One region of the Xenorhabdus entomophaga genome, then DNA from elsewhere that is predicted to be linked to it. Evidence: predicted binding sites of a transcription regulator. Region 1 holds the regulator's gene; each other region holds the start of a gene.
The links. Region 1 encodes CRP, which controls carbon source genes, mostly activating them, when cyclic AMP is high. Its sites were predicted from a motif close to ATGTGANNNNNNTCACAT; they were not measured.

Region 2: the regulator CRP is predicted to act here: its motif matches at 3,263-3,280, upstream of AAC854_RS01405 (ABC-F family ATPase).
Region 3: the regulator CRP is predicted to act here: its motif matches at 4,001-4,018, upstream of cdd (cytidine deaminase).

What each region holds. Positions count from the first base shown of each region.
Region 1 covers NZ_JBBMXH010000109.1:1,551-12,601, reverse strand. The annotation lists gene murQ (N-acetylmuramic acid 6-phosphate etherase) at 1-263, shown strand, start outside; gene murP (PTS N-acetylmuramic acid transporter subunit IIBC) at 290-1,741, shown strand; gene AAC854_RS18480 (LysE family translocator) at 1,758-2,363, opposite strand; gene AAC854_RS18475 (YheU family protein) at 2,492-2,710, shown strand; gene AAC854_RS18470 (phosphoribulokinase) at 2,789-3,658, shown strand; gene crp (cAMP-activated global transcriptional regulator CRP) at 4,151-4,783, shown strand; gene AAC854_RS18460 (aspartate aminotransferase family protein) at 4,881-6,098, opposite strand; gene AAC854_RS18455 (aminodeoxychorismate synthase component II) at 6,218-6,793, opposite strand; gene ppiA (peptidylprolyl isomerase A) at 7,099-7,665, opposite strand; gene AAC854_RS18445 (AEC family transporter) at 7,951-8,910, opposite strand; gene AAC854_RS18440 (LysR family transcriptional regulator) at 9,101-9,994, shown strand; gene yihA (ribosome biogenesis GTP-binding protein YihA/YsxC) at 10,097-10,720, shown strand; gene spfP (small protein SpfP) at 10,809-10,856, opposite strand; gene AAC854_RS24370 (IS1 family transposase) at 10,993-11,051, shown strand, end outside.
Region 2 covers NZ_JBBMXH010000004.1:11,652-22,702, reverse strand. The annotation lists gene moeA (molybdopterin molybdotransferase MoeA) at 1-745, shown strand, start outside; gene moeB (molybdopterin-synthase adenylyltransferase MoeB) at 758-1,507, shown strand; gene AAC854_RS01405 (ABC-F family ATPase) at 1,558-3,153, opposite strand; gene AAC854_RS01400 (Gfo/Idh/MocA family protein) at 3,418-4,425, shown strand; gene AAC854_RS01395 (GNAT family N-acetyltransferase) at 4,660-5,124, opposite strand; gene AAC854_RS01390 (LOG family protein) at 5,147-5,707, opposite strand; gene rhtA (threonine/homoserine exporter RhtA) at 5,903-6,793, shown strand; gene dps (DNA starvation/stationary phase protection protein Dps) at 7,027-7,533, shown strand; gene AAC854_RS01375 (alkylphosphonate utilization protein) at 7,724-7,945, shown strand; gene dinG (ATP-dependent DNA helicase DinG) at 8,000-10,135, opposite strand; partial or broken gene AAC854_RS01365 (ISAs1 family transposase) at 10,231-11,051, opposite strand, start outside.
Region 3 covers NZ_JBBMXH010000004.1:26,444-37,494, forward strand. The annotation lists gene yeiB (DUF418 domain-containing protein YeiB) at 1-151, shown strand, start outside; gene sanA (outer membrane permeability protein SanA) at 216-950, opposite strand; gene AAC854_RS01440 (NAD-dependent malic enzyme) at 1,123-2,820, opposite strand; gene cdd (cytidine deaminase) at 3,061-3,945, opposite strand; gene AAC854_RS01450 (CidB/LrgB family autolysis modulator) at 4,149-4,844, opposite strand; gene AAC854_RS01455 (CidA/LrgA family protein) at 4,838-5,269, opposite strand; gene metG (methionine--tRNA ligase) at 5,418-7,445, opposite strand; gene apbC (iron-sulfur cluster carrier protein ApbC) at 7,628-8,740, shown strand; gene AAC854_RS01470 (YiiG family protein) at 9,096-10,175, shown strand; gene udk (uridine kinase) at 10,555-11,051, shown strand, end outside.

The sequences.
Region 1 (11,051 bases):
GCATTGGCAAGGTATATGGAAATTTGATGGTCGATGTGGAAGCCACCAATGCCAAATTAATCGAACGTCAGAAAAATATTGTCATGGCAGCCACTGAGTGCAGCAGGGAAATAGCAGAACATGCCCTGAATGCCTGTAATGGTCACTGCAAGACCGCAATTGTGATGATTTTATCGGGCATCAGTGCCGAAGAAGCCAAAGTGTTATTGGCAGAGCACCAAGGATTTATCCGGCCAGCTACCGCTATCTCGAAAGACCGATAATCATTACCTCTCTTAAGGGGTTCTAAATGACTAAAATTAATCAGGATATGCTGGTCGAAATACTTCACACCATTGGCGGGGCTGGTAACGTTGCTCACTGCGGTAATTGCATGACCCGCCTGAGGTTGACTCTGCGCGATGATTCACTTGTCGATAAGGCCAGATTAAAAAAAATCACCGGGGTATTGGGCGTCATAGAAAGTGATGAACAACTCCAGATTGTCCTTGGCCCCGGTAAGGCCCAGACAGCGGCGGACATGATGAATACTTTATTAAGTGAATCACATCATCTCAGCCATTCAGAGCCACATTCTGACACACTAAAAGAAATTGCCTTTTCCAACAAGAAGCACCTTAAAGAAAAGCAAACCAGCTCAGTCCATAAATTTCTGGCTAAATTCGCCACCATCTTTACTCCCTTAATCCCCGGGTTTATCGCCGTCGGTCTGTTATTAGGTTTTGCTACCTTGCTGGAGCAGGTTTTTATCAAAGGAGCCGAAAATCCCGACGCCATATTGGTGGAAATAGTCGGCTATATGAAAATCTTCAGCAAAGGCATGTTCAGTTTTCTGAGCATCCTGATTGGCTACAATGCACAAAAAGCCTTTGGCGGATCAGGCGTTAACGGTGCCATCATCGCATCCCTGTTTGTACTGGGCTATAACGCCGAAGCCACCAGCGGTTTCTATTCTGGTATCAACAACTTCTTTGGTTTTTCCATCGATCCCCGGGGCAATATCATTGGCGTTCTGATCGCCTGTATTCTCGGCGCTTGGGTAGAAAAACAGATCCGCAGAATCATGCCCTCTGATCTGGATATGATCCTGACGTCTGCTATCACCCTGCTTATCATGGGAGCCGTTGCCTTTATCATTATTATGCCTGTCGGCAGTTACTTGTTTACTGCGATGTCATGGCTGTTTATGAATTTGAATGGCAACCCATTCGGTACGGCTGTTTTGGCGGGATTGTTCTTAATCGCGGTCATGTTTGGCGTGCATCAGGGCTTCGTTCCTGTCTATTTTGCCTTGATGGATGCACAAGGATTCAACTCTCTGTTTCCCATTCTGGCAATGGCAGGAGCTGGTCAGGTAGGTTCTGCTCTGGCGTTATATGTGAAAGCCAAAAAAGGCTCATTGCTTCGCACTCAAATTAAAGGTGCCATCATTCCGGGCTTTCTGGGGATTGGTGAACCCTTGATCTATGGTGTCACCCTCCCCCGCGTAAAGCCTTTTGTGACCGCTTGCCTCGGTGGTGCGGCAGGAGGATTTTTTATCGGCCTGATTGCCTGGTGGGGCTGGCCTGTCGGGTTAAATAGTGTTTTCGGCCCTTCCGGGCTAGTCGCCCTGCCCTTAATGACATCCAACAGCGGTATATTTACCGGGATGGCAATATATGGTGCAGGGCTGATTGTCGCTTATATCGCTGGCTTTATGCTGACGATATTCTTCGGGAGCAAAAATATCGATCTGGACTGATTCGGTCAGACCCGCCTTAATTTAACCATATTAAGGGTACACAAGCGGCGGTCAGAATACCCATTGCAATATTGAACATAAACCACGAGTGACGGCTTCGCAGCAATCGGCCAATCAGTGAACCGAGCATAAGCCAGACCGCACCTGCGATAATGCTGGAAAATAACATCACTATGCCAATGGTTAAAATGGAAGAGCCATATTGCTCTCCTGCCAGACTGTAGCTACTGACCGCTCCCAATCCCATCAGCCATGTTTTGGGATTCAGGAACTGTAACAACCACCCCTGATAAATTTTGATAGGTGGCATTGACGGCATTGAGGTATCCAAGCGCTTATAATGCGAAGTCGCTGTTTTCCATGCCAGCCAGAGTAAATACAGGCTACCAAGCACTTTGAGGCCGGTATGTATGGCAGGGTAAATCAATAACAACGCCGCGACACCAAAAGCAGACAGCAACAAAATTGTCTGCATCCCCAAAACAATACCCAAGCAAAGCGGAATGGAGCGACGAATACCAAAATTGGCACCCGATGATGTCAACAACATATTGTTTGGACCCGGCGTCACCGCAGAAATAAACATAAACGTACTAAGAGATAAGATCAGGCTTACAGTCATGGGTAGATTCCCCTCACCCAAATGGTCAACATTTCCTTTCAAGAAAAATAACAGTATGTTATTCCACACACAAGATGACTAATCATGAAATCAATTCATTATGAATTACCACATCAGGAACAACCACAATGATAATTCCGTGGCAACAACTGGAAACTGAAACACTACTTAGCCTGATAGAAAGTTTTGTCTTGCGGGAAGGCACAGATTACGGCGAACAAGAAAAAACACTTGAACAAAAAGTACAGGATGTTAAACGCCAACTTGAACGAGGTGAGGTTCTGCTGGTATGGTCTGAGTTACATGAAACCGTCAATATCATGCCCAAAGAGATGTTCCGCCCATAAAGCCTGACTTGTTTTATTCACTCTAACTGACTGATTAAAATAAAGATAACTCAATTTTTATTGATAAGGAATCTGTTCATGTCTGCCAAACATCCTGTCATTGCCATTACTGGCTCCAGTGGAGCAGGAACAACGACCACCAGTGTGGCTTTCCGCAAGATTTTCCAGCAAATTGGCGCGACTGCCGCAACCATTGAAGGGGATAGTTTCCATCGTTACACTCGTCCTGAAATGGATGCTGAGATCCGCAAAGCGAGAGAACAGGGCAGGCATATCAGTTACTTTGGGCCAGAAGCCAATGATTTCAGCATGCTGGAAAAAGCATTTTCTGATTATGGGGAAACCGGCAGCGGTCGCTGTCGAAAATACCTCCATACCTACGATGAAGCCGTACCCTATAACCAGGTACCGGGCACTTTCACACCGTGGGAACCCCTGCCATCAAATACAGATATTCTGTTTTATGAAGGTCTGCATGGCGGTGTTGTCACGCCACAACACAATGTCGCCAGCCATGTTGACCTGCTGATTGGTGTTGTGCCTATCGTTAACCTTGAATGGATACAGAAACTCATCCGTGACACCAGCGAACGCGGGCATTCCAGAGAAGCCGTTATGGATTCCGTTGTCCGCTCAATGGATGACTATATCCGCTATATCACCCCCCAGTTTTCACGCACCCACATAAATTTCCAGCGCGTTCCTACGGTTGATACATCTAACCCCTTCTCCGCCAAGGCTATTCCGTCACTGGACGAAAGTTTTATCGTGATTCGATTCCGTGACCTAACCCAAATTGATTTTCCATATTTACTGGCGATGCTTCAGGGTTCATTTATTTCCAGTATAAATACCATTGTTGTTCCGGGTGGAAAAATGGGACTGGCGATGGAGTTAATTATGGCGCCGATCGTTAAGCAATTACTGGAAGGCCAAAAAATTTCATGACCTAAACTGCATTTTATTTTAAATAAAGCAGACAACAAAAAATAATGTTGTCTGTTTTATTTAAATAAATAAGTCGTTCTTGCAATAATAAAGTGGCTGATAAAAATCAGTTTTAGCCAGAACAGTGAAGCTGCATAAAGCTCATCACTACGGAAACGCTGTTCAGAATTAATAAATATACTGTCAATAAAATAACCTCTCTAAACAGATTTCTGGTAATCTGGCAACCGGTTTAATATGCTGAAGCGATACAGGGGAAGACAGAAACGTTTTCCTGTGTTACAAACAAGGTTACAAGCGAGATTGGCAAGTTATATGGGGTGAGATCAATATGCCATCACTTTGGCATTCTTATAATCCATATAAAATTCCTGCTTGTCAGTTTTTCAGCAAGTTAATATGTTAAGCTATTGACTTTATAAAGCTAGCCTGAAGAGAAACCATCTGTTTCTCACATCATAAAGGCAGAAATAACAACAGAGGATAAAGCGAATGGTTCTCGGCAAGCCACAAACAGACCCTACTCTTGAATGGTTTTTGTCACACTGCCATATTCACAAATATCCATCCAAGAGCACGCTTATTCATCAAGGTGAGAAAGCAGAAACGCTTTACTACATTGTTAAAGGTTCGGTTGCTGTTCTAATAAAAGATGAAGAAGGTAAAGAAATGATCCTCTCTTATTTAAATCAGGGGGATTTCATTGGTGAACTTGGATTATTTGAAGAGGGGCAAGAACGTACTGCATGGGTGCGAGCCAAAAGCGCCTGTGAAGTGGCTGAAATTTCCTACAAGAAATTTCGCCAGTTAATTCAGGTTAATCCTGACATTCTGATGCGTTTATCTGCTCAGATGGCAAGTCGTCTACAAACAACTTCCGAAAAAGTAGGCAACCTGGCCTTTTTGGACGTTACAGGCCGTATCGCCCAGACGCTGCTCAATCTGGCTAAACAACCTGATGCCATGACTCACCCTGATGGTATGCAAATCAAAATTACCCGTCAGGAAATTGGGCAAATTGTGGGTTGCTCCCGTGAAACAGTCGGTCGCATTCTTAAAATGCTGGAAGATCAAAGCCTGATCTCTGCACATGGTAAAACTATTGTTGTTTACGGAACACGTTAGTTCCCGATAAACCTGAAATTCAGCCAGTGCAATTTATTACATCCGCACTGGCTTTTTTTGTTGCTTCTCCCGGCCGTTATTTTATTGATTCAACCATTTATTGATTTAACCATCGCGATATCGCCATATCCAACCGCGCCATGCCTTCTGTTATCTCATCCTCAGCGATAATTAATGATGGCGTAAAGCGTAAGATACTGTCTCCCGCACTCAATAGCATCAATCCGTGTTCCGCCACTTGCTGCAATATCTCTCCGGCCTTGCCTTGATACTCCACTTTCAATACAGCGCCAATAAGCAACCCTTTTCCACGGAATTCATGAAAGATGCCGTATTTTTGGTTCATCTTTTCCAGTGCATGAATGATCATATCGTGGCGTTTTTCCACTCCCGCCAATACTTCTGGTGTGTTGATGATATCCAAAGCGGCACAACCGATAGAACAAGCCAACGGATTGCCTCCATAAGTTGTTCCATGCGCGCCTGTTTCCATCGCTGTCGCAATCGTATCTGTCGTTAGCATCGCACTAATCGGAAAGCCTCCTCCCAATGCTTTTGCCGTCGTCAGAATATCCGGTTGAACACCATAATGCTGATAAGCATACAACTTGCCTGTACGCCCCATTCCACTCTGGACTTCATCAAAAATCAGTAGCGCCTGATGCTTATCACATAACTTCCGCACCCCATAAAGAAACTCTGCCGTTGCAGGCATAACACCACCTTCTCCCTGAATCGGCTCCAGAACAACGGCACAGGTGTCATCATCGATTACCGCTCTGACAGCATCCAGATCATTAAAAGGAACGTGTACAATATCCGCTGGTTTAGGCCCGAACCCTTCGGCATATTTCGGCTGTCCTCCCACCGAAACAGTGAAAAATGTGCGTCCATGAAACGCATGATGAAAAGCAATAATTTTGGTTTTATGGGGATGATGGCGGGTAATCGCGTAACGACGGGCCAGTTTAAATGCCGCTTCGTTAGCTTCCGCTCCGGAGTTAGCGAAAAATACTCTCTGTGCAAACGTTGCATCAATCAACTTTTTCGCTAAAGTTAAGGCGGGTTCATTGGTGAAAATATTGCTGACATGCCACAATTTTTCACCTTGCTGTTTCAGAGCCGCTACCAAGGCCGGATGGCAGTGCCCCAGAGCCAAAACAGCGATACCACCGGCAAAATCGATATATTCTTTGCCCTGCTGATCCCAGACCCTGCTACCTTGCCCTTTGACAGGAATAAAATCCGCTGGCGCATAAATTGGCAACATAACCTGATCATAAGTATTCCGGCTATTTGCTGTGTTTTCTAGCATTTCCCTCACCTTATTTTTCTATTTGCCACACCGAAGTGAAATAATAGTCACTAAATATGAATAAAAAATCAAATAGAGGCAAATAAAAAAACGAGTGAGGGATTACCGATAATATCCGGCTAATACTTAAGAAAATTATTCAACAACTCATGTCCCTGCTCACTAAGAATACTTTCCGGGTGAAATTGCACCCCTTCCAATGGCAAAGTACGATGACGTATTCCCATAATTTCATCCACATCGCCATTGCGCTGACTCCATGCCGTCACTTCAAATGACGCAGGAAGCGTTTCAGCAGCAATCACCAGCGAGTGATAACGTGTAACGGTCAGTGGATGATCCAATCCCTTAAATACCCCTTGCTGGCAATGATGGAGCAGGCAAGTTTTTCCGTGCATCACTTCACGGGCTTTGACAACGCTGGCACCAAAAGCCTGGCCTATCGCCTGATGCCCCAGACACACGCCCAAAATAGGCAGTTTCCCGGCAAAATGTGAAATCGCTTCCAGAGAAATCCCTGCTTCATTTGGCGTACAAGGCCCGGGAGAAATCACTAAATGTGTAGGTGCTAATCTTTCAATATCTTCAAGCTGTAACTCATCATTACGCTTAACTAACACCTCTGTCCCTAATTCACAAAAATATTGATATAAATTGAATGTAAAAGAATCGTAATTATCTATTATTAATAACATAGGAGTATATCCTACTGATTTTATAGTCTTATAAGTTGCCCTACCCCATTGGGGCATTATGTATTCTGTATTACGGTAAAATCAGGTAAAGCAGTATCAACGGCAACGGGGGAATCATCATACCACAGAAGGATTTTTAAAATAGTGGCACAGAAAATCCCTAACCAACTGCGTCACTTATACCACTATGTTACTTATACCGCTATAGTGAACAACGGTGGAGAAAGGAGATGGGAGAGAATACGAACGGTATTCAAACAATCAATAATGATTACCCGAATACCGATTACCTCTTGCTAAAACGATTAAGACTCAACCTTAGCTGACAAAATCACAATAGGTTTCACAGGTACGTTTTGGTAAGGCCCAACATTTTCTGTTTTGACCTGAGAAATTTTATCCACGACATCCATACCTTTTACGACCTTACCAAAAACGGCATAACCAAAATCACGCTGACCGTGGTCAAGGAAAGCATTATCAGTCACGTTAATGAAAAACTGGCTGGTCGCACTGTCTTTATCTGCGGTACGTGCCATGGCGATAGTGCCACGCAGATTACGCAAACCATTATCTGCTTCATTCTTAATTGGCGCTCTGGTGGTTTTTTGCTTCATATCTTTTGTAAAGCCGCCCCCCTGAACCATAAAGCCGGGGATAACACGATGAAAAATAGTGTTGTTATAAAATCCCTCATTGACATACTCAACAAAATTCTTGGTGGAAATTGGCGCTTTGTTGCTGTCCAACTCAATTTCGATTTCTCCGGCTGATGTTACCAGCTTCACGTGAGTTTCGGCAGCCAATGCTGGAACAGCCACTGCACTGATAGCACATGCAGTGATAAGCGACACAAAAATACGTTTAAACATTGATGGTTCCTTTATTTTTGAGGTCAACAATAAGATTAATAACAACAAAACTTATTAAGTGTAATTCCCAATAGAACTAAGTTCCAAAGATTTACCTACATTTACGAGTATTTTAGGGAAATAGAGGGAAAATCTATCTATACGGCTCTTATATTCGCATATTTGCGCAAGAGTTAATTTAAGAATAACCGCTATATTGGGGCGTTTTCCGGGCTGAAGGACACCATAATCACATTGATTCACTTAATAAGTGGCGGTAATGGGAACTGAAATTCCCATCCAAGTTTAGGCAGGAAACAATTGCAAAATGGTAGGTATTGTCACTAATGCAATAAGTAGAGAAATGATAATGGAGAGGGAAATAACTTCCTGTTTGAAACCATATTTATTGGCAAAAACATAAACTCCCGCCCCGATAGGCTGTGCAGCCATGACAATCGCGGCAATCAGCCAGATATTACCTGCCTGTTGCATACCAAATAGATAGTAAGCGCAGATAAATGTAATCAGTGGCTGTATGCCTAGTTTAAGGCACAACATCGGCACAGCTAATTTTAACGCACCGCTGTTGATATGCTCTTTGACTTTAAGCCGGGATAACCCCAACCCTAAAGCAAATAATGCCGTTGGGCCTGCGGCATTACCTAAAAACTCCGCAAATGATTGCAAGAATTTTGGAACAGGAATACCAAAGCAAACGAAGACCAATCCCGCAATAACTGAAAGGGTCAGAGGGTTGCTCAATGTTGTCTTTAATGCACCAACGAGACTTTGGCTAATAGATATTTTGCTGCCCGATTGGCGTGCAGAAAAAATATCGTAAGTAATGATGACAGCCATAATAGCAGGGATATTATGCAGAATCGTGGCGATGGCAGCAGGAAGTGCAGCGGATTCACCATAGACAGAAATCAGGATTGGAACGCCCATATATCCTGTTGTGCCGTAACACGCTCCCATGCTTAAGATCGACGATTGCGGCAAACTAATCCCCATGATTTTTGCTACCAGCACTCCTAAAACATACGCAGCACCAATACCAGCAAGACTTGCTGCTATAAATCCCCACTGTTGCAGCTCACTAATATCTGCACGGGCAATGGCAAGGAACAATAAAGCAGGGAGTGCGATGTAAAGCACATAATCATTGATTAATTTATCAGAAAGCCCGCTATCAGGACGCAAGCGCCCAAAACAATATCCGATAAATATAACCAGAAATATTGGTGCGACTATCATAAACATTTGAGGTGATTCCACATGAATTTTTATATAACGTTTCGGAAATTCCCTGGTGTATTAGATTTTGTCCAGCTATCTAAAATAAATGTTGGCTAACTTTTTTGGTCATGTTGCGACAATCATGCAGTATTGTTAAATAAATAATTTCTTTCTTATCATTGAATTTATCAATGATGATAACAAGGGCGACTCTATGAGGCTGGATATTCGTACTGATCGTTTTGATGGGCGCGGTATAACGCTTGAACAACTGCGTGCCTTTGTGTTTGTTGCTGCACATGGCGGTTTTGCTAAAGCCGGCGAAGAATTGGGGCGTACACAATCTACACTTAGCCTCAGCATTAAACGGCTTGAAGAAGATATTGGCTGTCGTTTAATCGATCGGCGTCAGGGCTATGTTATTGGATTAACAGATGAGGGAAAGCAGCTTTTACCTGCGGCAAAGGATATTCTTTCTCGTATGACCCAAGCACTACAAGCGGTGAAAAAATTCCAGTTGAGGGGCAAAATTGCACTCGGTGTACCTGACGATTTCAGCATTACAAACCTACACAAAGTGATTTCTTGGTGTTTAGCTGAACATCCCGAATTAAAAATAGCGATCACCACAGGATCATCACCTGTCCTTTCTGCTTTATTGGAAAAACGGCAACTAGATATGGCCATTACGAAAGAAATAGCAGGGCAGCCAACCAACGCCAATAATAAAAGCATTCTGCTTATTGATTCCTTGCACTGGGTTGCTTCAAAAGCTGTGTATTTCAACGAGCTTCAGGAAATTCCTCTGGTTATTTTTCCCGAGGGCTGCGTTATTCGCAAATATGCTATAAAGACACTGGAGCATATAAATAAACCGTATTTCTTTGCATATGTCAGTTCCTCATTTGAAAACATAAGGAACGCAGTAGAACACGGATTAGGGGTTGGGCTATTGCCACGCAGGGCATTAACCGATGGCCTGTATGTATTATCAACCCAACATGGCGTGCCCAGCGTTCCAGCCATTCAGCTTGTTTTGCATGTTGCAGCACAGAGCGATTTACACTCGCTTTTTGCTGATTATCTGCGCCGTTCATTATCAGAATAATAGCGGTATAAATGTCAAAATAAAGTTACACCTGTCCACAAGCGGCAGCTCTCGGTATAATCACCGCGCTATTTTCGTGTATTCCTCAGGGAGATGACCATTTTGACCATCAAAAGCTACAACTATCACATGACCCACTTTGTCACGAGTGCACCTGACATTCGCCACCTGCCTCAAGATGTGGGCATTGAGGTCGCGTTTGCCGGTAGGTCAAATGCGGGTAAATCCAGTGCCCTGAATGCACTGACCCGCCAGAAAAGCCTTGCGCGCACGAGTAAAACCCCCGGCCGTACTCAGTTGATCAACTTATTCGAAGTGGAAGACGGTGTCCGTCTGGTGGATTTGCCGGGCTATGGTTACGCTGAAGTGCCGGAAGAAATGAAGCGCAAGTGGCAGAAAGCCTTGGGAGAATATCTCCAGAAACGTGAATGCCTGTTAGGGCTGGTAGTGTTGATGGATATCCGTCACCCGCTGAAAGATCTGGATATGCAGATGATCGAATGGGCTGTCGTGATGCAGGTTCCTGTCATGGTATTGCTGACTAAGGCCGATAAACTGGCATCCGGTGCCCGTAAGAGCCAACTGGCGAAAGTCCGTCAGGAATTGACTTCTCTGGATGGCGATGTTCAGGTCGAATACTTCTCTGCTCTGAAAAAGTTCGGTATCGATAAACTCGAGCAAAAACTTGATCTTTGGTTCAATCAACCTGCCATTGAAGCGGAATAACTTCCGCTGCATTCACTACATTCTCGCCTGTATAAATCGGACATAAAAAAACGCCCCAGTCAAAAGAGATGACTGGGGCAGCTAATATTCAGCTAAATCCGATTACGTGAAGTAAAAGGTCTGAAAGATAGAACATCTTACCTCTGTACCCTACGCCGACAACTTTACCCTATTCCTCTAATCAAAAAAAGACTTTTTTGTAATTAATTTTCATAAAATGCCTCGATTCAGCTTCTATTATTTAATCAAATCAGGTTATAACGCCATCATTTATGTATTTTAATTACATAATTGTGAGATCTAGATCTAATACCAAACCTAACCTAAATTG
Region 2 (11,051 bases), on a different contig from region 1:
TGCTTCGCTGGGCATAGCTAAAATTGATGTTGTCCGTAAGCTGAAAGTTGCTATTTTCTCTACGGGTGACGAACTGCAAGCCATCGGCGAACCGTTACAGGCTGGTCAGATTTACGATACCAATCGATTTGCTGTTCACCTGATGTTAGAAAAACTGGATTGTGAAGTTATCGATCTGGGCGTGATCTGCGATGATCCTGCCACATTGCGCCAAACGTTTATCAATGCAGATAAACAAGCCGATTTAGTCATCAGCAGCGGTGGCGTTTCTGTGGGTGAAGCGGATTATACTAAACAGATTTTAGATGAAGTGGGCAAAATCAGTTTCTGGAAGCTCGCGATTAAACCCGGTAAACCTTTTGCGTTTGGCAAGTTGGAGAATGCGTGGTTTTGTGGCTTACCCGGCAATCCCGTTTCTGCTGTGTTGACCTTCTACCAATTAGTGCAGCCACTGATTGCCCGTTTATCCGGCTTTACCACATGGCAACCACCAATGCGCCTCACAGCCAAGGCGACAACGCCATTGAAAAAATCCGCCGGAAGATTGGATTTCCAACGTGGTATCGCTGCCATCAATGAAAACGGAGAATTCGAGGTAAAAACCACAGGCCATCAAGGTTCCCATATCTTTAGTTCCTATAGCTCCGGAAACTGTTTTATCGTTCTGGAACGGGAACGCGGGCATGTTGCAGTTGGCGAAACAGTGCACATCGAATTTTTTAATCATTTGCTGAAAAACCAATAAGATAATAAAACAATGACTATCGAACTTACCGATGAAGAAACCCTGCGCTATAACCGACAAATTGTCTTGCGGGGTTTCGATTTCGACGGGCAGGAAAAATTAAAATCTGCCAAAGTGCTGATAGTTGGTGTGGGGGGCCTCGGTTGCGCGGCTTCCCAATATCTTACTGCGGCTGGTGTTGGAACTATCACCCTGCTGGATTTTGATACGGTTTCCCTTTCCAATCTGCAAAGGCAAATTCTCCATCGCGATGAGCGCATTGGTATGCCAAAAGTCCATTCAGCGGCCCTGACACTACGGGAGATTAATCCGCACGTTACTATTCATCCCATTGAAGGATTATTAGATGATCCTGCATTGGATGAATTGATAAGCCGACACGAAATTGTGCTTGATTGCACAGATAACGTTGCCATCCGTGAACAACTCAATCGTTTGTGCTACGAACGTAAAACATCCTTGGTTTCTGGTGCAGCCATTCGCATGGAAGGCCAGCTTTCCGTCTTTACTTACCAACCGGAAGAACCTTGTTACCGTTGCCTGAGCCGGCTATTTGGTGAAAACAATCTGACTTGTGTTGAAGCAGGCGTCATGGCGCCATTGGTGGGAACTATTGGTTCCTTACAGGCCATGGAGGCCATTAAGCTATTGACTCAGTATGGAAAAACCTGTCATGGAAAAATATTACTGTTCGATGCAATGGCAATGGAATTTCGTGCGATCAAACTGCCTAAAGACCCTAAATGTGAAGTTTGTCAGTAACCCTGATCATAGCCCCGTAAAATAAACGGGGCTATAAACGTTAAGCAGAATTACTCAGCAATACCCTGGCTTCTCAGATACTCATCATAAGTACCTTTAAAATCAACCACCTTATCGGATTTAATCTCCAGAATACGGCTGGCTAATGAGCTAACAAAAGCACGGTCATGGGAGACGAAAATCAACGTTCCCTGATAGAGCTCCAGCGCAAGGTTCAAAGATTCGATCGATTCCATATCCAAGTGGTTGGTTGGTTCGTCCATCACCAAAATATTTGGTTTGTGCATCATCAACTTACCAAACAGCATCCGGCCTTGTTCACCACCGGAAAGCACACCCACTTTCTTCTTGATATCATCCTGACCGAACAATAAACGACCAAGAATACTGCGCACTGCCTGCTCATCATCACCTTCGCGCTTCCATTGACTCATCCATTCAAAGACAGTCAGGTCGCAGTTAAAATCACTGGCGTGATCCTGTGCGTAATAGCCAATGGCACTGTTTTCAGACCATTTAATCGTACCGCTATTTGGCGCTTCCTCTCCGATCAGCGTTTTCAGGAATGTGGTTTTACCAATGCCGTTTTCACCGATCACCGCCATCTTCTCGCCAACTTCCACCAGCAGATTCAGGTTCTTGAACAGCGGCCCGTTATCATACCCTTTGGTCAGACCTTCCAGTTCCAGCGCATTACGGAACAATTTTTTATCCTGATCAAAACGGATATAAGGATTCTGACGGCTGGAAGCTTTTACTTCATCTAACTGGATCTTATCAATCTGACGAGCACGGGAAGTTGCTTGTTTAGATTTAGAGGCGTTGGCACTGAAACGGCTAACAAAAGCCTGTAGTTCGGCAATTTGTGCTTTCTTCTTCGCATTATCTGCCATGAGGCGCTCGCGGGCCTGTGTTGCCGCCACCATATACTCATCATAGTTGCCTGGGAACAGACGCAAGTCACCATAATCCAAATCAGCCATATGAGTACATACGGTATTCAGGAAATGACGGTCATGGGAAATGATGATCATCGTGCTATCACGCTCATTAAGCACTTGCTCCAACCAGCGGATAGTATCGATATCCAGGTTGTTGGTTGGCTCATCAAGCAGCAAGACATCAGGATTAGAAAACAGCGCCTGAGCCAACAATACACGCAATTTCCAGCCCGGAGCGACTGCACTCATTAAGCCATAATGCTGTTCCACAGGAATACCCACGCCCAGTAACAGTTCACCAGCACGTGCTTCGGCACTGTAACCGTCCATCTCACCATAGGCGACTTCCAGATCAGCCACACGATAGCCATCTTCTTCGCTCATTTCGGCCATGGCATAAATGCGGTCACGTTCCTGCTTAACTTCCCACAGCTCCGAGTGCCCCATGATGACCGTATCCAACACGGTATATTCTTCGAATGCAAACTGATCCTGACGCAATTTACCCAGACGCTCATTTGGATCAAGGCCGACGTTACCGGAAGTTGGGGTTAAATCTCCGCCCAGGATTTTCATGAACGTAGATTTACCTGCCCCATTCGCACCAATCAGACCATAACGGTTGCCGTTGCCGAATTTGACAGAAATATTTTCAAACAGTGGCTTACTGCCAAACTGCATGGTGATGTTGTTTGTACTTAACACAACTTTTGCTCTTAAAGTGAATAAAAAGGGAGTTTATAAAATTGATAGCCGCGTATTATGCCACAAGCAGAAAAAAGTATCGCCAGAATGCGTTGCTCAGTTTCAAAATTAGAGAAAAACATCAAATAACATACTGAATACTAATTATTTTTTACATAAACAGAACTAATCTATAGAACAGGGAAATACAGACCCCAAAGCAGTTCTATTATAAACTTTCCCTGAATTTTACAACTCAACAATTTGATGCGCCGGAAAAATACAATGCAAAAAGTAAGATGGGGAATTATTGGTTGTGGTGATGTCACTGAAGTAAAAAGCGGCCCTGCTTTTTACAAACTAGAAGACTCTGAATTAGTGGCGGTAATGCGCCGCCATGCTGATTTAGCCAAAGATTTTGCCAAGCGGCACAATATCAGAAAATGGTATTCAGATGCCGAATCTCTGGTTAATGATCCTGAAATTGATGCCATATACATTGCGACCCCACCTTCTACCCATAAAGAATATACAATTCTGGCAGCACAAGCGGGAAAAACGGTTTATGTTGAAAAACCGATGGCACTGACATTTGAAGAATGCAACGAAATGATTGCCATCTGCCGATTACAAAAAGTCCCGCTGTTCGTCGCTTATTATCGTAGGGCTTTACCCAGGTTTATCAAAATAAAAGAGTTACTTGATTCCGGGGCAATTGGTTCACCGCGAATTGTAAATTGCATGCTATTCAGGGAAATGGCTTCTATCTATCAAGATCCTGATAATTTGCCATGGTTTGTAAAGCCAGAAATATCCGGTGGCGGCTTATTTGTTGATTTGGCTTGCCACACACTTGATATATTGGATTTTCTGCTCGGTAAAATTATCTCAGTTAAAGGGCATGCCAACTCACAGGCAAAAGCCTATCCCGCCGAGGATTGCGTTTCCATGTCATTTCTGTTCGAAAACCAGATTCAGGGCGTTGGAATTTGGAATTTTGTCGCCAGTTCCCGTGAGGATAAAGTCGAAATTATCGGAGACAAAGGCAGGATAGTTTTTGCAACATTCGGTGACTCCCCCATTTCATATTATGATGAAAATAACCAACATCATCAGTACCATTTTGAAAATCCAAAACATATTCAAATGCCATTAATCCAGACAATTATTGCTGAGATACAGGGTAAGGGTATTTGCCCATCCAATGGAGAATCTTCCGCCCGCACCAGTTGGATTATCGACGAGGTATTAAGAGAGTATCGAATGGCTTTCAACAATAATACTAAGAAATGAACTCATTATGGCTAACTTTAGCTGGCTAATTCATCCTGATCATATTTTTCATTCTTACCGATGGCTACCACAATTGCTAAACAGATTAACTAACCAGAAAACAACTTATAGAGACAAATAGACATGAACCATCAGAGTGTAACTCTGATGGTTCAAATAGAGACTTATTGTTGCAAACAGATTGAGCATGGACTGCACATAAAACTTGGAGTGTAATCGAGCCGGATGTGAGGATCACAGAGTAATCGCCATAGTTCTATTCACTTCCTGATACCCTTCCCTTTCATAAAAGCGTATTGCATCCACATTTTGAGATAATACACTCAGTTCCAGATGTGAATAACCATTTTCTTTTGCCCATTTCTGCATCCCAACCAATAACTTCCGGCCAACACCGAGATTTCTGGCATCCTGACTTACTACCAGATCAAAAACATGGCCATAAGTTCTGGGAACCAGGCAGTTAAAAGACGGTGTCTTTTGTTCTTGTGCAATGGCAAATCCCTTTATGCTGCGATCTCCATCTTCCGCAACAAGTAAGTGAAATTTGCTATTATTCACATTGGAAACAATAAAATCTCTGTCTTGTTCAGTCGCTTTCATCCTATCTGGCTGTAACGCTGCCATTTCGCTAAACAAGACATAATAGAGAGATAAAATCGCCTCAATATCCTTTATCAAAGCTGTTCTTATTATCACTATATTTCTCCTTAAGTTGAGATTATTTGAAATAAGTTTTAACAGAAGGAACAACATAATCATTAAAACGGTCGAGTAATAAAGAAGGGTCCTGTTCAACAATTGCCATATGACGATATTTTTCCTGCAAGAACTGCTCATCTGCCATTCTGTCGATCATAGAAATCAGAGGATCATAGAATTGGTTAATATTGAGGATACCACACGGTTTGTTATTCAACCCAATCATGCTCCAGGTAAAAACTTCACTGAATTCTTCCAGTGTGCCAAAGCCGCCGGGCAAAGCAACAAACCCCTCTGCCAGTTCGATCATTTTGCTTTTGCGCTGGTGCATAGTTTCCACAACATGGAGTTCAGATAAATTCTTATGGGAAATTTCACGCTCTTCCAGCAAGGTCGGGATAACACCAATCACTTTACCACCTGCTTTCAGGACCGTATCCGCAACCGTTCCCATAATCCCTACGCTTGCTCCACCATAGACTAAAGTAATGTCACGTTTTACCAGCTCTGTTGCAAAAGATATCGCGCTTTCTTTATAAACCTCAGATATACCAAGGCTTGAGCCACAATAAACCGCAATACTTTTTACAGAACCTTTTTTTCTGGTGCATTTTTAATCACATTCTCTTTCATAACTAAACTCCATTATTTTTTTAATTTCTGATTATACGATAGACTCACAAGCGTACAACTGATAATACTGTTGAGTTATATCTGTTTCACTGCGAAGATGACATTCCCCTAATTAATACGTTGTAACTGAGGTTTTTTTTAAATGTCTCTTTCTAAACATCGGGCAGCTTCTTTTCCACTGTTGCCCATTATTTTATTGCTACTGTCGATGACATCAATTCAGGCCGGAGCCTCACTGGCTAAAACAGTATTCCATGTCATCGGTGCACCTGGTGTCACAGCTTTGAGACTTGCGTTGGGAACAATGATTCTCTTTCTGATTTTTAAACCGTGGCGTCTGAAATTTCAGCGGGATTCTCTGATTCCTCTTTTTGCCTACGGTATTTCACTCGGGGCGATGAATTATCTGTTTTATATGGCCTTGTCCCGCATCCCTCTCGGCATTGCCGTTGCACTTGAGTTCACAGGGCCTCTGGCCGTTGCCATGTTTTCTTCCCGACGCCCACTGGATTTTCTCTGGATTGCTTTGGTCATCGCCGGATTAGGCTTTCTCCTGCCAATCGGGGATAGTGTCAGTACACTTGATCCTATCGGGATTTTGTATGCTTTAGGAGCCGGTGTCTTCTGGGCACTTTATATTATCTTCGGGCAACGTGCAGGAGCTGGCTATGGCGCAGCTACCGTTTCTATTGGCTCACTGATTGCTGCCTTTATCTTCTTCCCGGTCGGGTTAATACAGACTGGCCCTGAATTACTGTTTGATGTTTCACTGCTGCCGATTGCATTGGGGATCGCCATTTTATCTACCGCATTCCCCTACACGCTGGAGATGATTGCCCTTACTCGCCTGCCAGCCAAAACATTTGGGACATTAATGAGCCTTGAGCCAGCATTAGGCGCATTATCAGGTATTATTTTCCTTAATGAGCATTTGACAATGACTCAATGGGTTGCTCTTTTCTGCATTATTTGTGCTTCTATCGGCTCCACATCTACCATTAAACGAAACACTAAAATAGAAAAAATAGAATAGTTATTTTTACCAAAATACTGGCATTATTTATTCAGACCGGAGGAAACCCAATATCCTCCGGTTTTTTATTTTCATAAAATATCTATCAATATCATACCCATCAACATTATACCCATTAATACCAATACCTATTAATACAATAGGAATAAGCGATATGGCTCACGAAAATTTGTCAGCTATAATTATCAAATCTAATGAGGCAATTCATTAATCGGAATTAAGGGAGAACTATTATGAGTACAGCAAAATTAATCAAAACCCAAACTTCTGGCCTTCTTTATACCCGCAATAATGTTGATGAAGATGTTAAACAGAGATCGATTATCGCCTTGAATCATATGGTGATCCAATTTATCGATCTATCCATGCTGACTAAACAGGCCCACTGGAATATGCGTGGCCGGAATTTCATTGCTATTCATGAAATGCTGGACAGTTTCCGCAGTGCCATTATTGAGCATCTGGATATATTTGCAGAACGCGCGGTTCAATTGGGTGGCACAGCATTAGGAACCGTTCAGGAAGTGAATAAACGTACAACGCTGAAAAGTTATCCAACAAACATTCATGATGTACAAGATCATCTTAAGGCACTGGCAGATCGTTATGCCATTGTTGCCAATGATATTCGTCAGGCGATTGTTGATGCGGAAGATGAAAACACAGCAGATATGTTTACTGCGGCCTCCCGTGATCTCGACAAATTTTTATGGTTTATCGAAGCAAACATTGAGCAATAAAATAAAAATATTATTTTTCAAAACATTAAGGCCACTCCTGTGGCCTTTTTTACATCTTTGCATACAATTGATAAGAAAAACAGTTAAAAATAGCAGTTATATTCTAAAAAATTACACTAACCTTTAAAAAAATCGTTTTTCTCTCTATAATCCCGGTCTGTTTCAAAAATAAACATGAGGACGCCATACAATGGATATCGAAGTCAAAGACTCCAACGGTGCATTGCTGAATGACGGTGATTCAGTTCAGGTCATCAAGGACTTAAAAGTAAAAGGTACTTCCAAGACCTTGAAACGTGGAACATTGGTCAAAAACATCCGCCTGACTCATCGCGAAGATGAGATTGAGTGTAATGCTGACAAAATCAAAGGGTTAGTACTGAAAACCTGCTTCCTGAAAAAAGTAGGATAAATAACAGTTACAAACCTGTTTTTGGTTAAAGGATAAATAATGTTGAGTTTTACATTATTTATCCTTTTTCATTAGCGCCAACGCCTGTTCCGAGGGTACATCAGGCCGCTCGATAGGAAATACAGGCAAAGAGTTCAACAAACGTGGCCCATAGCGCTTAGTCAATAAACGATTGTCATAAATTACCACATCACCATAACACTCATGGCTACGAATTAACCTTCCCACTTGCTGAATCAAATTGAAGGAAGCATTTGGCAGGCTTTGTACTTCAAATGGGTAGCGTTTCAATGATTTCAGCCATTCACTTTCGGTGATAATGACCGGATTGGTCACAGGCGGGAAGGCGATTTTATGAATATGTACCTGAGAAAGATAATCACCTTTTAAATCCAGCCCTTCTGCAAATGACTGCAATCCAATCAGAACGCTTGCTTGCCCTTCATCAATACGCTTGCAATGCGTTTCTACCAACCGATAACGGGGCTGATCACCCTGTACCAATAACATCAACCGCAAGTCTGTCACAAAAGTGAGGAAACCTTCCATTGCGCGCTGACTGCTAAAAAGTACCAACATTCCCCGATGTTTCCCGTCTATCACCTGCGAACGGAAATAACGCGCCATTTCCTCAAGATGCTGCCTCTCATTTTGAATCGTCGGTTCCTGTGTCATTTGGGGAATAATCAAACGCCCCTGCCGTACATGCTCAAAAGGCGATGACAGAGTGACAAAACGATCATCATAGTTTTCATGTAAGCCAGTCAGTTCCTGAATACGAGAAAAACTATTCAGCGAACGCAATGTCGCCGATGTCACCACAACATGGGGAATGTTACGCCATAGTAGCTGAGTGAGCTGTTCGCTGACCCGAATGCCTGCACAGTGAAAATAGAGGTGTGATTGGTTTTTCTCATAGCGGCGTGTTAACCATTTTGATATCGGTGCGTGGGAAGACTCTTCCTGCGAGGCCAAACGCCACAATTTTGCCATATTCTCAAAATAGCCCAATGTCCGGCTGGTTTGCAGGATGGCCCGATGCAGCCGGACAATATCCTGTTTAGCCGTTTGATCGTTCAGGTCATTTAAAATCGCTTCTGCTAAACCACGTAACCCATCGGTGAGCTTAAATAACTGCTGACAACACAACAGCAAACTATCCGGTAATCTTCCCAGTTCGAATAAATATTCTTCCGCTTCACCACGTTCAGGCAATAAAGCCTGTGTTATCATTGCCAACTCCTTAAAATGTTCACCGATTGCTTCACAGTGAGACTGCAATCGTGTGACATTTGCCAACGCAGGCGGTTTGGTTGGCCGGAATTGAATCAGATACTGTTCTACATGACGGATAAAGGAATCTAACTGCCCATTAAGCTGGAATAACGTAATTTCCCCTTCAACTTCCAGCGAATCCCTTGCAACATCAGGGATATGATGCCCTTCATCCAATATCAACAGCAGATTTTTTGCTTCCGGTAAAACGGATTCACTTTCCAGCGCAGCCATAACCAAAGAGTGATTGGCAACGACAACATCCGCATTATCAATCTCCCGGCGGGCAAGAAAGAAGGGACAACGATGATAAAACTGACAATTTCGCGCCAGACAGTTCATCTTATCTGTACTGACCTTTGCCCACAATGAGTCCGATAACGCCAGTTTATGGTGATCACGCAAGCCGTCCCATACAAAAGCCGAGTAATCATTACGCAACCGGCGGCATAGCTCACGCTCTTCACTATTGGCGACTTCCGTTCGATCTTCGACCAGAAACATCAGATCAATCTGTTCTCCCTCTGCGGCACAAATCGCCTCCAGATTACGCGGGCAGACATAACGTGCACGGCCAAAAGCGCCCGTGAATTTCAGATCAGGGATAATCTTGCGTAACAACGGCAAATCTTTGCTGTAGATTTGATCCTGCAAGGCAACATTGGCCGTACTCACCACCAATGGTTTCTGTTCTGCCCGGCTGACGGCAATCCCCGGAATCAGGTACGATAAAGTTTTTCCTACTCCCGTAGGCGCTTCTATCACCAAATGCCGCCCTTCTTCATCCGCCAGTGTTTTTGCAACCTCAGCAATCATTTGGCGCTGAGGTGCTCGGGGGATGAAACCATCAATATGGATGGATAATGCCTTATACCATTGGCTAATTTGATTTTTTACTGAACTGGAAAGTGCCATAAGTTTTACTGCTTAAAAATTGGAGGGCTATTCTCCCATAGAGTGAGTATCAAATCAGCTTTATATACTCATTACTCAGGGTAAACGGGTCTAAATTATACTGACGTAAAATCCACCGTGAGGACTTTCAGCATATAGCTATTATCCCAGCCTGCTTTCTGACGCTTGGTTTTCACACCCACCTTAACTGTTTTCTCATTTTTCAGCGGCATGACCACTTCTCAGGCGTTGGCTGTCTTCACCAAAACTGACGTCCAACTGCCAGTGCAGCTTCGTTTCAATGTGCCAATGACTGCGTATTGCACACGCGATAAAGTCGGCCGACTTATCACGGTGACTGGTGATATAGTAACGTCTTTCATAACTCGCGGGTTTTCCCTGCTCTTCACGCCAAGATCCCACAACCGCGATGCCGCCCAGCGTGTGCCACTGAGGGTGCTGTTTCCGCAACCAATGGATATCGTTAACCAGCCACAACTGACGCTGTTCGATACGACCATGATCGCCCTCCGTGCTCTGGGTTTTGGCGTGAGAAATCCCCGTAAAATCTTTTGTCAACTGGGTATCTAAAAAGAGTTTGATATCGTCGTGAAATTCGCCCTGGTTGCCTTTTAACGCCAGCACATAATCGGCCTAGTTCTCGACAATCTGGTCAGCGATTTTGTACTGGCAGCCCATCGCGTCAATTGTGATGGTAGACCCTTCAATATCCAGCAAGGCCAGCAGTTTTGGGATCGCGGTGATTTCGTTCGATTTATCCGAGACGTTCACCTGACCAAAGCAGAGTTGATTCGCGACTGACCAGGCGCTGACCAGATGGAGAGCGGGAACACCATTGGCTTTGTCGAGCGTTCCCCGCAAAGTTTTGCCATCCAACGCGATAATGTCATCGGATAGTTTGGCTAAGCTGTTCACC
Region 3 (11,051 bases), on a different contig from region 1:
CCGGTTTACTCGTTTGGAATTGATGGCATTTGTTCCATTTATCTGGGCATTAAATATCGGGTTTGCTTGCTGGTGGTTAAATCGTTATTCACAAGGGCCGATGGAAAAGCTCTGGCGCAGTTTAACAACAAAATTGTCTGGTAAAGTCTAGGCAAGTCATTTTCTAAGTTGTTTAAAGATTAAGAGCCTATTGGATAGGCTCTTTTATATTTAATTCATTTATCTTTTTTATTTGCTACGAGGTTTTTTTCTAGTTCCTGTAGCTCTTCTGGTGATACAGCCGGATAACCCTGAACCCCGGTTGGGACGATATGTGGTGCGGGGATTGGCATCAATGGACCTAAAAAGCGTGGTTCACGTTTCAGAATATACAAATCTGTCAATGCGCCAAGGCGTGCAAATATTTCCCTGAGACGAATGGTCATCATATTCTTAGGGGAAGGCACCGCATAGCACTGTGCTTCTATACCCAGATGCATGGCGATAAACAAAGCACGTTCACAATGGAAACGCTGAGTGATGATGGTAAAGTCGTCAGTATCAAATACCTTGCGGGTTCTGACAATCGAATCCAATGTTCTGAAACCGGCAAAGTCCATCACAATGCTGCTGGCTGGGAGCCCCGCCTTGAGCAAATCCTTCCGCATGGTAATTGGTTCATTATAATTGTGCTGAGCATTATCTCCGCTCAATAACAAATACTTAACTTTACCGCTGTTGTAAGCGTTAACCGCTCCTTGAATACGGTAAAAGTAATATTGGTTATATTGACCGGTGTTATAATATTTAGATGTGCCGAGTACCATGCCGACTTGTCGCTCAGGAAGCTGCCTGAGGTCATCAAAAATGTAAGGAGCGGTTTTCCAGCTAATCCAACGGTCAAGCATAATCGCTGTCAGCATTATGACAGCAATAATGAAAACCAGACCGGTAATCAAGCGTTTCCACATGATTTTCGTTTGCCTTATATGTACTTATGGACCAATGCCTAAAGGCTACTTTACTTAAAATACCGAAGCAAGTTTTCAGTGGGTGATATTAAAATTAATTAAAAAACTAAAACGACGGTGTAATCACTGAATAAGCCCGCCAACATGATTGGCAGGCTTATTAAGATTATTATCAGAATGAGGTGCGTTTATAGATGCGATATTCTGGTTTCCAAAAATTGCGGTCAATTGCCTCATCCAGTGCATTTTCGGATGTGACAATTGCTACACCTTGAATTTGGGCTTTTTTCGCCACTTCTTTGGCTATCTTGCGAGAAACATCCTGGATGTCATCAATGGGCGGCAGTAATGGGCCAGAGCCTGTTTGTGCCAGTGGTGAGCACTCTGCCAATGCACGGCTGGCTACCATCAACATATCATCCGTAACACGTTTAGCGCCGGAAGCGATAACACCTAATCCGATACCAGGGAAAATATAGGAGTTATTGCACTGTGCGATCGGGAATTCCTGACCTTCATATTTTACCGGAGCAAATGGGCTGCCTGTTGCCACCAGCGCTTTGCCCTCTGTCCAGTTGATGATGTCTTCAGGACGCGCTTCTACACGAGAGGTTGGGTTAGACAGCGGCATCACGATTGGACGTTCACAATGTTTGTGCATTTCACGGATGATTTCCTCTGTGAACAAACCAGACTGACCGGAAACACCAATCAAGACAGTGGGTTTTGCATTGCGAACGACATCCATCAGCGAAAGGGAATCACTGCTGACATCCCATGATTGCAGAGCTGGGCTTTTTTGTACCAGCGCACTCTGGAAATCCAGAAGATTTGGCAGCTTATCGGTTAAGAGGCCAAAACGGTCAACCATGAACACACGAGCACGGGCCTGCTCATCACTTAATCCTTCAGATTTCATCTGGGAAATGATCTGCTCTGCAATCCCGCAACCTGCGGAACCCGCACCAAGGAATGTCACGGTCTGATCTTTTAGCTGACGTCCCGCGGCATGGCTGGCTGCAATCAGGCTACCAAGGGCAACGGCTGCGGTACCTTGAATATCATCGTTGAAGCAGCAAAGCTCATCACGATAGCGGGTTAATAGTGGCATCGCGTTGTTCTGAGCAAAATCTTCAAATTGCAGCAGGACATTTGGCCAGCGGCGTTTCACCGCCTGAATAAATTCATCCACAAATTCGTCATACTCTTTGCCAGTAATGCGCGGATGACGCCAGCCCATGTATAGCGGGTCATTCAGACGTTGTGGGTTATTTGTGCCCACATCCAGCACAACCGGTAAGGTATAAGCCGGGCTGATCCCACCACAGGAGGTATACAGCGACAATTTACCGATAGGAATCCCCATTCCCCCGATACCCTGATCGCCCAGACCAAGAATACGTTCACCATCAGTGACCACGATAACTTTCACATTCTGCTTGGTGGCATTTTGCAGCATGTCATCAATGTAAGCTTTGTTTGGGTAGGAAATAAACAGACCACGTGCACGGCGGTAAATGTCAGAAAAATGCTCACATGCTTCACCCACGGTTGGTGTATAGATGATAGGCATCATTTCACTGAGATGAGCATCAAGGAGGCGATAGAACAGCGTTTCGTTGGTGTCCTGAATATTCCTTAAATAAATGTGCTTATCGGCGTCATTTTTGAAATCGCGATATTGACGGTAGGCGCGCTCGGCCTGTTCTTCTATTGTTTCAACTGCCTGGGGCAGTAAACCATGCAAATTGAAATTGCTGCGCTCTTCTTCAGTAAAGGCACTGCCTTTATTCAGCAGAGGAAATTCCAATAAGATGGGGCCTGCGTAGGGAATATAAAGAGGACGTTTACTTTCGTGTTCCAGTTCCATGATGCTTACTCTTTGGACTAATCAATAACAAAATCGGCTGTAGATCCTAAGAAGATAAAAAAAATAAGTACAGCAAATGTTACTTAAATATATTTATCGTGAGCAAAAATGAGAGATAACATACAGAATTGGCTAAAAAAATGTTATTTAATTTCTTTATTTTACTTCTCTTGAGCGATATAGAGGAGTAAAACTGCCATTTTGTGAAGTTACTCTTATACCCATTGGGTATAGTTCATTTTAAAAGGTATGCCGTTCCACTTTTGTACAGCCAAGTGCGGTTAATGTCGATTGTGTTGCATTCCACTGTGATAAAGGGCTATTTTCACCTTCCACGAGTACCGCCCGTTTGATGGATTGACAATTTCCGCCTGACATATTCATGAGTATCAGGGCTGCCTGCAATGGCGGTAAACTCGGGTTGAATGCGGCGTTTTCTGCATAACGGCCGGTATAAATCCGCCCTTGCTCATCCTGTAGTGCGATCCCTGAGTGGGATTGGCTATAAGGTGCGTGACTGTGGTTTGCTGCGTCCAGTGCTGCCTGTACTAACTCGTCGCTGGTATTTAATTGATGCCCGTGGTTAACGGTATCCAGCAACAATGGCGAGTCTGTTAAATCACCTGGGCCAAAGGCTTCCGGCAGGTAATCTGCCAGAGTCAATCGGGGGCGATTGGGCAGGTAAACTTCTAATTGTGTTCCACTATTCAGCTCATTCATAAACTGGCGGCAGTGACCACAAGGTGAATAGTTGATAGTGATGGAAGCCAGTTTTTTTTCGCCACGTAACCAAGCGTGTGTAATTGCTGATTGCTCAGCATGGACAGTTTGCTGTAAAGGGACACCAGCAAATTCCATATTGGCACCGAAATAAAGATTACCACTTTCTCCCCGTGCAATTGCACCGACATAGAAATGGGAAATAGGTGTAATGGCACAGGCCGCAGCAAGTGGCAATAAGGCTAATGCCAGCGCATGATCATCAAATCCACTGATTTGTTTAACGGATTCAACCTGTTTTGCGGTTAGCATGGCAGAAAAGTCGTCATTGCCAATGTAAGGTAATAGCGCTTCTTGCAGTTTAGGCGTGATTTCTGACCAAATAGCATGAAAACGAGCTTGCATAGAATGATCTCCAAATTAATTGGAGGTCATTCTAGGATGTCTGTTCAGGTTTGTAATGTGATAATAGCCATATATTTAATGAAATTTGTGTAATAAAAGCATTATTTTAGCAACTTACATCAAATTTTTGCTGTTTTAATTAATTTTTTCACTTTTTGGTTACGCCTTGTCAACTTTTTTAACAATAGCTGTTGGCAGGATAATTAACCGAACAGATGCAATAAGATCGGAAATAAAAAAGGTGCAAGAAGTGAAGTAATAATGCCGCACGTCATTAAAGCCAGCGAACTATATGCTCCCTCGACATGATCCATTTCAGCACAGCGGGCAGTCCCTACTGCATGGGATGCTGTTCCCATCGCCAGCCCCCGTGAGGCCTGTGTCTTTATTTTCAGAAAATTAAACAGGTTATGCCCAAAGACTGCACCTAAAATACCTACCGCGATAACACAAGCTGCACTGATAGCGGGAATACCGCCAATAGAATCAGCGACGGCCATAGCAATTGGCGTGGTGACAGATTTGGGTAGAACGGAAGCGGCGATTTCAGGTGTAGCACCTGCCCATAATGCAATGGCAGTACCTGTTATCATTGCCACAATACTGCCAATAAAACAGATGGTAATAATCGATTTCCACTGGGCACGGATTTGATGGAGTTGTTCATAAAGCGGAAAGGCCAGCGCGACAACGGCAGGTTGTAGCAAATCATTCAATATCCGGCTACCCGCAAAATAATGTGTGTAAGGTGTATTTGTCATGAGTAGCAAGGGAATGATAACGGCCATTGATATCAACAAGGGATTAAATATAGGCAGTTTGAGCCGGATTGATAGCTTTTTGGCAAAATAAAATACGAGCAAAGTTAACGGTAGTGACCACCAAATATGACTTAACATTTTTCTTTCTCTTCCTGTTCTTCCTGTTCTTGCTGTTTAGCACCAATAATGATGCGCTCGCGGTGGACATAGTGGGAACTGTAGGCAACAACAATCATGACAATGATTGTACTGACAATACAGGAAAGGATAATGGGGAATATTTGCTGACTGAGTTGTGAGTAATAATCCATGACGCCCACTCCGATAGGTAAAAAGAGCAATGTCATGTTTTTCATCAACAGACTACAGCTTGGTTTTACCCAATGGGGGGGAATAATTTGGAATGCAAGTAAACAAAACAGGAGAAGTAAACCAATAATACTGCCGGGAAGAGAGAAGGGAAGCAGTGCTGAAATGATATTTCCCGCGATCAGGCACAAATAGAGCAACACGAATGCGCGCAGATATTGCCAGCCTATCATCAGCACGTTTTGGAAAGACATAATAGATAATTCCTCAATATAGCGAGGGTTTTATCATACGACTAACACCGTAAATGTGCCATACGTCACATTAAAAAGCGGACTCATTTTTGAGTCCGCCTTAGTATCCATTTGATAATAATCAATATTTTTTCAGAACATGCGTCAGTTATTTAACTTGCATGCCAGGTTGTGCGCCGCTATCCGGGCTTAGCAGGAAAATATCTTTTCCGCCAGGGCCTGCTGCCATCACCATACCTTCGGAAATACCAAAGCGCATCTTGCGTGGTGCAAGGTTGGCAACCATCACTGTCAGGCGATTTTCCAACGCCTTCGGATCAGGATAGGCTGAACGAATGCCGGAGAATACTTGACGAGTCTCGCCGCCGAGATCAAGGGTCAGTTTCAGTAACTTATCTGAACCTTCAACAAAATCAGCTTGTTTGATCAATGCAATACGTAGATCAACTTTAGCAAAATAATCAAATGCAATCGTGTCCTGAATAGGATCATCCGCCAACGGGCCAGTTACGGTTTTTTGGGGTTCGATGCTCTCTTTTGAATCAGCAACCATAGCTTCAATTTTAGCCATTTCAATGCGGTTAAATAGTGCCTTGAATGGGGAAACTTCATGGCTTAACAGAGGTTGTTGGATGCTGTCCCAAGTCAGCTCGGTATTCAGGAAGGCTTCTGCACGCACAGTTAGGCCCGGAAGCACTGGCTTCAGGTAAGTCATCAGTACGCGGAACAGGTTAATGCCCATTGAGCAAATCGCTTGCAGATCGGCGTCACGGCCTTCTTGTTTTGCCACAACCCACGGTGCCTGCTCATCAACGTAACGGTTAGCAATATCGGCCAATGCCATGATTTCACGGATTGCCTTGCCGAACTCGCGGTTGGTGAAGTCTTCTGCAATAGTTTGTGCTGCATCAACAAATTTTTGGTACAGCGCAGGATCAGCAAGCTGGCCTGCCAGTTTGCCACCAAAGCGCTTATTGATGAAGCCTGCATTACGTGAAGCAAGGTTAACCACTTTGTTAACAACATCGCTGTTGACACGCTGAACAAAATCTTCCAGATTCAGGTCAATATCATCAATGCGGGAAGAGAGCTTCGCTGCGTAATAATAACGCAGGCAATCAGCATCAAGGTGTTTCAGATAAGTTTCGGCCTTGATAAAAGTTCCGCGGGATTTGGACATCTTAGTTCCGTTTACGGTGATATAACCGTGAACGAACAGGTTGGTTGGTTTGCGGTAATTACAACCTTCCAGCATTGCCGGCCAGAACAGGCTGTGGAAATAAACGATATCTTTACCGATGAAATGGTAGAGATCCGCTTTGGAATCTTTTTCCCAGAACTCATCGAAATTCAGGTCATCACGCTTATCACACAGATTTTTGAATGAGCCCATGTAGCCAATTGGCGCGTCCAGCCAAACGTAGAAATATTTACCCGGTTGATCCGGAATTTCAAAACCGAAATAAGGTGCATCACGGGTGATATCCCATTGTTGCAACCCGGCTTCGAACCATTCCTGCATTTTGTTTGCGACTTGCTCCTGCAACGTACCAGAGCGAGTCCATTTTTGCAGCATATCGCTGAAGGCAGGAAGATCGAAGAAGAAATGCTCTGTGTTACGCATTTCTGGCGTGGCTCCAGAAACAACGGAACGAGGGTTGATCAGCTCCGTTGGAGAGTAGGTTGTTCCACAAACTTCACAGTTATCGCCATACTGATCTTCTGCCTTACATTTTGGGCAGGCACCTTTGACGAAACGGTCTGGCAGGAACATGCCTTTTTCTGGATCGTACAACTGAGAAATTGTCCGGTTCTTGATGTAGCCGTTCTTTTTCAGTTCCAGATAAATTTTAGATGCAAGGGCTTTGTTCTCTTCACTATGCGTAGAATGATAGTTATCGTAGCTGATGGCAAAGCCGGCAAAATCCTGCTGATGCTCCAGGCTCACCTTGGCAATCATATCTTCTGGTGAAACTCCACTCTGCTGGGCTTTCAGCATGATTGGTGTACCGTGGGCATCATCAGCACAGACAAAGTGAACCTCTTTGCCGCGCATTCGATGATAACGAACCCAAATATCAGCCTGAATGTGTTCCAGAATATGACCGAGATGAATTGGACCGTTAGCATAAGGTAACGCACAGGTCACCAATAGTTTGTTCGCGACTTGAGACATAGTTAGGATCTGACTTCCGTAAAATGAAAAGGGTTTTTGATGTTACCTGATCGAGAGCATTGCTGCTAGGGTAACGGGAGAACTTCGTCACTTTTACTTATGGCCTTATCTGAAGCCGTTAGCTTCTGTTATGATGTCCGAACGGTTTTAGGTTGAAAAAAGAGAAATCAAAAGGAGCCGGGATGAACTCACAATCCCCCGAGCAGACCAATCCTGACCTGCTGAAAGAACACGTTGCCAGGATACTGGCAACATTCAAACACCCGACATTAGAGCGAGATTTGATCGCCCTGAAAGCGTTGCATCAGTGCACTATGCTGGATGGTGTATTGCATATTGAATTAATCATGCCGTTCGTCTGGAAACGCGCCTTTGAAGTATTAAAAACAGAAACAACTCAATCCCTGCAAGCCGCGACGGGAGCGAAAGCCGTTGAGTGGCGATTAACCCATGATATCAGCACATTGCGCCGCGCCAATAACTTGCAGGGCGTAAATGGTGTGCGCAATATTGTAGCGGTCAGTTCAGGTAAGGGCGGTGTGGGGAAATCCAGTACGGCGGTAAATTTGGCGCTGGCACTGGCACAGGAAGGAGCAAAAGTCGGTATTCTGGATGCGGATATCTACGGCCCCTCTATCCCCAATATGCTTGGTACAGCTAAAGAGCGCCCGACTTCCCCAGATGGTCAGCATATGGCCCCGATTATGGTACATAGCATGGCGACTAACTCCATCGGCTACCTTGTTACCGATGATAATGCAATGGTCTGGCGTGGCCCGATGGCGAGCAAGGCCTTGATGCAAATGCTACAGGATACTTTGTGGCCAGATTTGGATTATCTGGTGATTGATATGCCACCGGGGACAGGTGATATTCAGTTAACGCTATCCCAGAATATTCCGGTGACTGGCGCGCTGGTTATTACAACACCACAGGATATCGCCCTGATTGATGCCATGAAGGGCATTGTTATGTTTCAGAAGGTCAATGTGCCGGTTTTAGGCATTATTGAAAATATGAGCACCCATATTTGCAGTAACTGCGGTCATCATGAGCCGATTTTCGGTACCGGTGGAGCAGAAAAACTCGCAGAAAAATATCATTGTCAATTACTGGGGAAAATTCCACTGCATATTTCATTGCGTGAAGATCTTGACCGTGGTGAACCGACGGTGATTAGTCAGCCTGATAGTGAATTTGCGGATATTTATCGTGAAATTGCTGCCGGTATTTCTGCACAGATGTATTGGCAGGGAGAAACGATCCCGACTGAAATTTCTTTCCGTGCAGTTTGATTTAAATAGTTGCAGTTTTATTTAAGTGGTTATTTAAAAAATAGATAAAAACGCCGTTGTTAGTTGACAGTTTTTTGTGAGCGGCGTTTTTTTGCTTTAGTTAAAAGCATTAGTTAATTTAATTATTTGTCTGGTTTTTTATTCTTTCCTGATTAATAAATTAGAAGTAAAACTCGATTTATTGCCTTTATTACATAAAAACAGTGAAATTAAGAAAACTTAATCTCCCTGATGAGTCATTTATTGAAATTTTAATTCATTAGTTAAACTACTTTGTTGTTAAGCCAGCGCCTTGAAATCTATCTTTTCAAAAGGTATTTTGTCCACCTTAAAAAATCTTATGTAAGGAATGGCAATGGATTTTAATGGTAGCTCTACAAAATGGAAAAAAGGGGTTGTAGCGTTTTGCATTGCGCTAGCGTTATCAGCGTGTGATAACAAGAAAGAAGAATCAGCACAGCCAGTAGCCTCTGCATCATCATCTGAAACTGCGCAAGATAATTCAATCGCAGGGAAAGTTGAACAATTAGCTAAGGAATTAAAAGGCGAATCTGCTCAGGGTACTGAACAAGTTATTTCAGAAAAAATGCAGGCATATATTGAGTGTTATAACTCACTGGATGAATATATCCATAAAAGTATAGATCGCTATAGTGATTGGGTTAAAGACTTAGAAAAAGGCCCTACAGGTAATGAAAAAGTGGTTTATGGCATCTATCCGGTTAGCCAGGATAGCGTAACCCGTTGTCAGGGAAAAATTAAAAAAGTTGCTGCGATGACACCCGCATTGAAGCCGATTGATGATATTGCTATTAATTATATTGAGTCATCAGTAAAACTTGTCGCAGAAATCAATGCCCTGAATCGCTATTATGATCAAGGTGATCACAAAGATGATGGTTTTGCCAAAGGCAAAGCGAAACATCCTCAATTGATCGCTGCTTATCAGGCATTTGAACCAATGTCTGAAGAATTCTCTCAATCTATTGAAAAGATTAATGATGAACGTCAACTGGCCGCTTTACAGCAAATAGAAAAAGAAGATGGTCGAACGTTGGAATATTATAGTCTGGCAATCTTAATCGATGCCAAAAAAATCAATCAGATGATCGAAGAAGATACTTTTGATACTGCACAAGCATTTGTTATGGTTGCTGAATTGCAAAGCAAGACAGAAAATGCGCAACCCTTGGTTGCAGAACGTCAGAATTCGGGTGACCACTCCTATATAGGTTATAATTTTTTGCTAACCCAAGCTGACAGTTATGCGAAGGCGGCGAAAGAGCGTATCCGCAGGATCAGGGATAAAGTTCCTTATTCAGATTTTGAGGAAAAAAATTTAGGCACTTCTTCTGAATGGTTGGTAAATGGTTCTGTCGGCAAGCTGATACGAGAGTATAATCAATTTGTTGAGAGATTTAATAGGTTAGATTAATGATTAACCTATTGATATTATTATCATCCGTGATGGTTTATGATATTTGAGGGACTCCGTACTGAAAACGTAGGTCAATGGCTCCTATAGTTACAGATCCATTGTCCTATGTTCGGTGATGTCTATTTTATCTGCCGAAATGCCTCACATCACTTTCTGAATTTCAATTACATACCATTGAAGGATTATTTTTAGCGTATTCTCCACTTGAAGCATAAAATCGCGGGATTTTTATGCGAAGCGTATCGAAAAAAACGAGACTTATCTTGTTTACTCTGGAATAGAAGCCACTAACTCCCTATAATCCGCCCCACATGGTATTCGTGAATACTATGTTCCCACTTTAATTTTTTTCTTTTTTAACCAGGTTATTTCTACTATGGCTGATGAAGCACATAAGTGTACAATCGTAGGTATCTCAGGTGCCTCTGCCTCAGGCAAAAGCCTTATTGCCAGCACACTTTATAGAGAATTACGCGCTCAGGTTGGTGATCACAATATCGGTGTTATTCCAGAAGATTGCTATTATAAAGATCAAACCAACACCCCAATAGAAGAACGTTATAAAGTTAATTATGATCACCCAAGTTCAATGGATCACAATTTACTGTTTGAACATCTCCAGGCACTGAAGGCCGGAAACTCCATTGAATTGCCGCAATATGACTACGTTGAACACACCCGCAAACCTGAATCCATTCATTTTGAACCGAAAAGAGTCATTATTCTCGAAGGTATCCTACTATTAACGGATAAGCGCTTGCGCCAAGAGTTGGACTTTTCCATTTTTGTCGATACACCACTGGATATCTGTTTGATGCGCCGTATTAAACGCGATGTGAATGAACGCGGGCGTTCGTTGGATTCCGTCATGGA